2 linked regions of the Shinella zoogloeoides genome follow. The protein of the gene in region 2 interacts with the protein of the main gene of each other region in a pairwise test. Links are inferred from orthologs where the notes say so. Each region holds a gene or a part of one and is shown on either strand. Other genes may lie near its edges.

What was found.
Region 1: the proteins of Q9316_RS18640 (region 2) and def interact in binary tests that used the Escherichia coli proteins (3 or more experiments, as listed by UniProt). The link is inferred for Shinella zoogloeoides from one-to-one orthologs.

Annotation. Positions count from the first base shown.
Region 1 is NZ_CP132311.1:50,769-53,964, reverse strand. The notes cover bases 104-2,981. They hold def (peptide deformylase), read right to left. Parts: upstream 1,866-2,981; coding sequence 1,341-1,865; downstream 104-1,340. Other genes in these bases: Q9316_RS01135 (DNA recombination protein RmuC), read left to right, coding at 1,978-2,981; fmt (methionyl-tRNA formyltransferase), read right to left, coding at 356-1,300; truA (tRNA pseudouridine(38-40) synthase TruA), read right to left, coding at 104-356. In the rest of the region: more of truA, read right to left, coding at 1-103; more of Q9316_RS01135, read left to right, coding at 2,982-3,171. UniProt on the Escherichia coli protein: Removes the formyl group from the N-terminal Met of newly synthesized proteins. Requires at least a dipeptide for an efficient rate of reaction. N-terminal L-methionine is a prerequisite for activity but the enzyme has broad specificity at other positions.
Region 2 is NZ_CP132311.1:3,588,937-3,592,149, reverse strand. Bases 280-3,174 are described here. They hold Q9316_RS18640 (aspartate-semialdehyde dehydrogenase), read right to left. Parts: upstream 2,297-3,174; coding sequence 1,262-2,296; downstream 280-1,261. Other genes in these bases: Q9316_RS18635 (MFS transporter), read left to right, coding at 2,769-3,174; Q9316_RS18645 (lytic murein transglycosylase), read right to left, coding at 280-1,041. In the rest of the region: Q9316_RS18650 (carbonic anhydrase), read left to right, coding at 1-124; more of Q9316_RS18645, read right to left, coding at 220-279; more of Q9316_RS18635, read left to right, coding at 3,175-3,213.

The sequences.
Region 1 (3,196 bases), 3.5 Mb from region 2 along the record:
GAGATGATGCGATAGAGGTAGTGCCGCTTCACCGCCGAAAAGCGGGCGTCGAAATCGTCGGGCACTTCAGCCGCGTCGAGGATCGCCACGCGCTCGCCGGCCATGCCGAGATGGGCGTTGAGCGCGTTGCGGAGCGTGTGCCCCGCCCAGATGCGCGACAGGTCCGCATGGGCGACCTGCCCCATGGCGTGCACGCCGGAATCCGTCCGCCCCGCGCCGCGGATCGACACGGTCTCGCCGGTCAGGGAAAGGATCACCGCCTCGATGGCGCCCTGCACGGAATGGCCGTTGTCCTGCCGCTGCCAGCCGACATAGGGCGTGCCGTCATATTCGATGCGCAGGCGGTAGCGCGGCATCAGGCGAGGACCTCGCCGGCAGGAACCGGCGTGCCGCGCAGGAAGTCCGCCGCATCGAGCGGCTTGCCGCCGGCCTTCTGCAGGCGCACGAGCCGCACCGCCGCACCATCGCCGCAGGCGACGGTCAGCCGGCCGTCGAGCACCGTTCCGGCGGGTTTTGCGGTGGTCTCGCTGGAGCGTTCGCTGGCCAGCACCTTGACGCGTTCGGGCTTGCCGGCGACGGAAAGCTCGAACCAGGCGCCGGGGAACGGCGAGAGGCCACGAATATGGTTGTGCACGTCGCCGGCAGGGCGGGAGAAGTCGATGCGTGTTTCGGCCTTGTCGATCTTGGCGGCGTAGAGCACGCCCCCCTCGGCCTGCGGCGTCAGCGGAAGATCGCCGGCCTCGAGCTTTGCCATGGCCTCGGCCATCAGCCCGCCGCCGGCCTGCATCAGCACATCGTGCAGTTCACCGGCGGTCATCGTGTCGCTTATCGCCACGCGGCGGGTGAGCGCGACCAGTCCGGTATCGAGACCCTTGTCCATCTTCATGACCATCATGCCGGTCTCGGTGTCGCCGGCCATGATCGCGCGCTGGATGGGCGCCGCGCCGCGCCAGCGCGGCAGCAGCGAGGCATGGCCGTTGTAGCAGCCGAGCCGCGTGCCGGTGAGGATCGCTTCGGGAAGCAGCAGGCCATAGGCGACGACGACGGCGACGTCCGCATTCAGCGCACGGAACGCCGCGCGATCGGCTTCCTCGCGGAAATTGACCGGCGTGCGGACGGGGATGCCACGCTTCTCCGCGGCTTGCTGAACCGGCGACTTGACCAGTTCGAGGCCGCGGCGGCCGGCCGGGCGCGGCGGCTGGGAATAGACGGCGACGATCTCGTGGCCAGCGCTGGCAAGCGCTTCCAGCGTCGGAACGGAGAAATCCGGCGTGCCCATGAAGATGATGCGAAGGGCCATCGGTCAGCCTCCGTAGGGATGGGAGACGGCGGTTGCCGCCTCAGAGCGCCTTGCTGCCGCGCAGCTTGGCCGCCTTGGTGAACTTGCGGATCACCATTTCGCGCTTCAGCTTGGAAATATGGTCGATGAACAGCACACCGTTGAGGTGGTCGATCTCGTGCTGGAGGCAGGTCGCCAGCAGGCCGTCGGCCTCCGTCAGCCGTTCCTTGCCGTCACGGTCGAGATGCTTGACGGTGATCGCTGCCGGGCGCTCGACCTCGGCATAATAATCCGGGATCGACAGGCAGCCTTCCTCGTACACCGAGCGGGCATCCGACGTGCTGACGACCTCCGGGTTGATGAAGACGAGCGGCGCCTTGTCCTCGCCGTCCTTCGACACGTCCAGCACCAGCATACGGCGCGCAACGCCGATCTGGATGGCGGCAAGGCCGATGCCCGGCGCATCGTACATGGTCTCCAGCATGTCATCGGCGAGCTTCTTCACCTCGCTGTCGATGGTCTCGATGGGCTTCGAGACCTCGCGGAGGATCGGATCGGGAAGGATAATCAGCGGCTTGATGGTCATGCGCCTCCCTTAGCGTGGTTTTTTTGGGCTTTCAATCGGCTTCACCAGCCCTTCACTTCATTTGTTCACGTTATGATCTGGTTTCCGTCGCAATCCGTGTTATGGTCGCGGCATGATCGACCCCACTTTCGATACCCTGCTCCTGACCTTCCTCGCCCGGCTCGGCGGCCCCGGCCCGGCGCTGCTCCTCTTTGTCGTCACGCTTCTCGCCGTCTTCGGCTTCGTCTCTGCCCGCCGCAGCCATGCCCGCCAGCGTGAAGCCGCGGCGATCGCGGAGTTGCGCTTTGCCGAGCTACTGAGGGCGCAGACCGAGATGCAGGGACGCGTCGGGGCGATGGCGGAGGTCTTCGGCGCAAAACAATCCGAGACGAACCAGGCGATCAATGCGCGGCTCGACGGCCTGACGCAGCGCCTCGGCCAGTCGATCTCCGAGCAGACGCGCGCGACCCACGAGAATCTCAGGCGCTTGCAGGAACGGCTTGCCGTCATCGACACGGCGCAGACCAACATCCAGTCGCTGGCCAAGGACGTGGTCGGCTTGCAGGCGATCCTCTCCAACAAGCAGACGCGCGGCGCCTTTGGCCAATCGCGCATGGAGACGATCATCGCCGATGCACTGCCGCACGGCGCTTACCAGTTCCAGGCGCAGCTTTCCAACGGCGTGCGCCCCGATTGCACGATCCGCATGCCGAATGGTCAGCCGCCGCTCGTCGTCGACGCCAAGTTCCCGCTGGAGGCATGGAACGCCATGTCGGACGGGCGCCCGCCGGAGGCGGTAAAAATCGCCGCCCAGCAGTTCCGCCGCGACATGGAGACCCATATCCGGGATATTTCCGAAAAATACCTGCTGGCGGGAGAAACGCAGGACACGGCCTTCCTCTTCGTGCCCTCGGAATCGATCTTCGCCAGCATCCACGAGAATTTCGAGGGCGTCGTGCAGCGCGCGCATCGGGCGCGCATCGTCATCGTCTCGCCCTCGCTGCTCATGCTCTCCGTGCAGGTGCTCCAGGCGCTCCTCAAGGACCAGCGCATGCGCGAGCAGGCGCATGTCATCCAGGGCGAGGTCGCACGGCTGATGGACGATTTGACGCGGCTCGACGACCGGGTGCGCAAGCTGCACGGCCATTTTACCTCGGCGCAGAAGGATGTGGACCTCATCCTCACCTCGACGGAAAAGCTGGCGCGCCGGGGCGCGCGCATCGGAGAGCTTGAATTCGAAAGCGTTTCCGAGCTTTCCCAGCCGGTGGAGAAGACCGTCGAGAGCAGAACGGGAGCATTGCGGCTGAGGGTAGTTGACGAGGACTGACCGCCTCGGGCAGTGTCCGGCGGAA
Region 2 (3,213 bases):
CTGCGTGCGCATCCTGGAGGAAAAGGGCCGTGTGCAGTTGCATGGCGCCTGGTTCGACATTTCGACCGGCGAACTCTGGGTCATGGATGCCAAGACCGGCGATTTCATGCGGCCGAGCCTTTAGAGCATTTTCGCGTTTTCCGAATCGCGAAAGCTTTCAACGAAAAACCCGGCGCGAAGCCTCGCACCGGGTTTTTTGCATTCGGAAGATGCCGGCGATCAGTTGCCGTCGATTTCCGCGCCGATGATGGCGATCGCGCGCTGGTAGACGCTTGCCGCGTTCCAGCCCTGCAGGGCGCCGAAATTGCCTTCGCCCGGCTGGTAGCCGCCGCCGGCGCTCCAGCCGTGGCCGCGCAGGAAGTTCGCCGTGGAGGCGAGCGCGTCGGCCTTCGAGCCGACGAGGTCGATGCGGCCGTTGCCGTCGCCGTCGACGCCGTATTTCAGGACGTTGGCCGGCAGGAACTGCGTCTGGCCGATTTCGCCGTGCGCCGCGCCGCGTGCCGAGGTGCTGAGCGTGCCGTTCTGCACGAGCTGCAGCGTGGCATAGAGCTGATTGGTGAAATAGTCCGAACGGCGGCAGTCATAGGCGAGCGTCGCGACGGCCGAGATGGTGTGTTCCTTGCCGAGGAAGCCGCCGAAGCCGGTTTCCATGCCCCAGATCGCCAGAAGCGGGCCGGCCGGCACGCCGTAGCGGCTCTCGATGCGCTTGAAGAGGGCGGCGTTCTGCTGCTTCAGGCTCTTGCCGCGGCGGATGATCGCCTGGCCGCCGCGCTTCTGCATGAACTGGTCGAGCGAGAGCTTGAAGCTCTTCTGGCCGCGGTCGGCGCGGATCGTGGCGCGGGCGTAGCTGACATTGGCGAAGGCCTTGTCCAGCGTCGAGCGGCTGATGCCGCGGCTTGCCGCCTCGTCCTTGAAGGATTCCACCCAGGACGGAAAACCGCCCGCATCGTTGCCGCAGCTTGCTGCTTCAGCCATCGCCGGCAGCGCTGCCGTAGCGATCATTGCGGCCAGCACCTTGGCCACGCTCTTTGTCATGCCCATGAAAAACCCCGTGATCTTCGTCAAATTCCGCTGCGGGAGCATGCCATGCTCCCCTGTTCCTGTCACCGCACCATGCCGTGAACATGCCCGGCATCCTTGCCGGACCGGTTCAAAGCGAAGTCCCGATTGTTCTCAGACGGAACAACCGGGACTTTTATTTATAGTTGGTTAAGGGAACGTTGCCACTTTTCACCGAAACGCGGAACGTCCCTACCTTTTTTCAGGCGGCCTGCTTCTTCGCCTTGATCAGGCCGCGGGCGACGAGCAGTTCCGCGATCTGGATGGCGTTGAGGGCGGCACCCTTGCGCAGGTTGTCGGAGACGACCCACATGTTGAGGCCGTTTTCGACGGTTGCGTCCTCGCGGATGCGCGAGATGTAGGTGGCGTCCTCACCGGCCGATTCGTACGGGGTGATGTAGCCGCCGTTCTCGTGCTTGTCGATGACCTGGCAACCCGGCGCCTCGCGCAGGATCTCGCGGGCCTCGTCCGCGGTGATTTCGTTCTCGAACTCGATGTTGACCGATTCGGAATGGCCGATGAAGACGGGAACGCGCACGGCCGTGCAGGTCACCTTGATCTTGGGGTCGAGCATCTTCTTGGTCTCGGCGAGAACCTTCCACTCTTCCTTCGTGTAGCCGTCTTCCATGAAGCTGTCGATGTGCGGAATGACGTTGAAGGCGATGCGCTTGGTGAACTTCTTCGATTCGACCGGGTCGGCGACGAAGACGGCGCGGGTCTGCTGGAAGAGCTCGTCCATGCCTTCCTTGCCGGCGCCCGAGACGGACTGGTAGGTCGAGACGACGACGCGCTTGATCGTGGCGCGGTCATGCAGCGGCTTCAGCGCGACGACGAGCTGGGCGGTCGAGCAATTCGGGTTGGCGATGATGTTCTTGCGGCTGAACTGGGCGATGGCGTCCGGGTTCACTTCCGGCACGATCAGCGGAACCTCCGCGTCGTAGCGCCAGGCCGAGGAATTGTCGATGACGACGCAGCCCTGGGCACCGATCTTCGGTGAATACTTCTGCGAAACCGTGCCGCCGGCCGACATCAGGCAGATGTCCGTGTCGGAGAAATCGTAGTTTTCGAGGTTCTGCACCTTCAGCGTCCTGTCGCCGAAGGAGACTTCGGTGCCCTGCGAGCGGGCGGATGCCAGTGCCACGACCTCATCGGCAGGGAAGCCGCGCTCGGCGAGGATGTTCAGCATCTCGCGGCCGACATTGCCGGTCGCGCCGGCGATTGCAATCTTGAAACCCATGTCTAAAGCTCTCTTTCTCTGTCTCTCCGCGGGTCAGGAGGGGAAACCCGCCGGCCGTGACGCGGGTTTCGGTCCCCGGCCATACCGGGGAGAGAGCGGTGGGCCAGAGACGTCAGACGGTTTTCGTCGTCGTTTTGGCCGTTGTTTTGGAAATCGATACGCAATAGCGAACCCGTCCGGCGTTGAAGGCCGGAGCGATCATGCGGGCGATGGATTGTCCAAGGCGGTACATGCAGGTTCCTTTGCGTGCGTGCTGAATACGCTCATCTGCCGAAGAGTCAAGCGTTCCGTAACGGATCGTGTGCCTGCGACCTAAGTCGTACATCGAAAGTCATAAGCCCAAAGCAGCGCTGATGCGGCCATGGGTTTTCTGCCATTCTTTCATCGAGGCGCACCCCGTCCGGCGTTTTAGGGAGAAACTCCGGACCAGCATGGGCTGCCCCGGTATGCCGTTTTTGTGGAGGACAAACAAATGGCAAATGTTTCGACGGTGGGCAACGCCAAGGCGACGCCCATGACGGGCGAGCAGAAGAAGGTGATCTTCGCCTCTTCGCTCGGCACCGTTTTCGAGTGGTACGATTTCTATCTTTACGGTTCGCTGGCGATCTATATCGGCGCGACCTTCTTCAGCCAGTATCCCGAGACGACGCGCAATATCTTCGCGCTGCTCGCCTTCGCCGCCGGCTTCCTCGTGCGTCCGTTCGGCGCGTTGGTGTTCGGCCGCCTCGGCGATCTCGTCGGCCGCAAATACACCTTCCTCGTCACCATCCTCATCATGGGCTTCTCGACCTTCGTCGTGGGCCTCCTGCCCGGTGCCGCGTCCATCGGCATCGCCGCCCCGATCATCCTGATCCTGCTGCGCATGCTGCAGGGCCTGGCGCTCGGCGGCGAGTATGGCGGCGCTGCCACCTATGTGG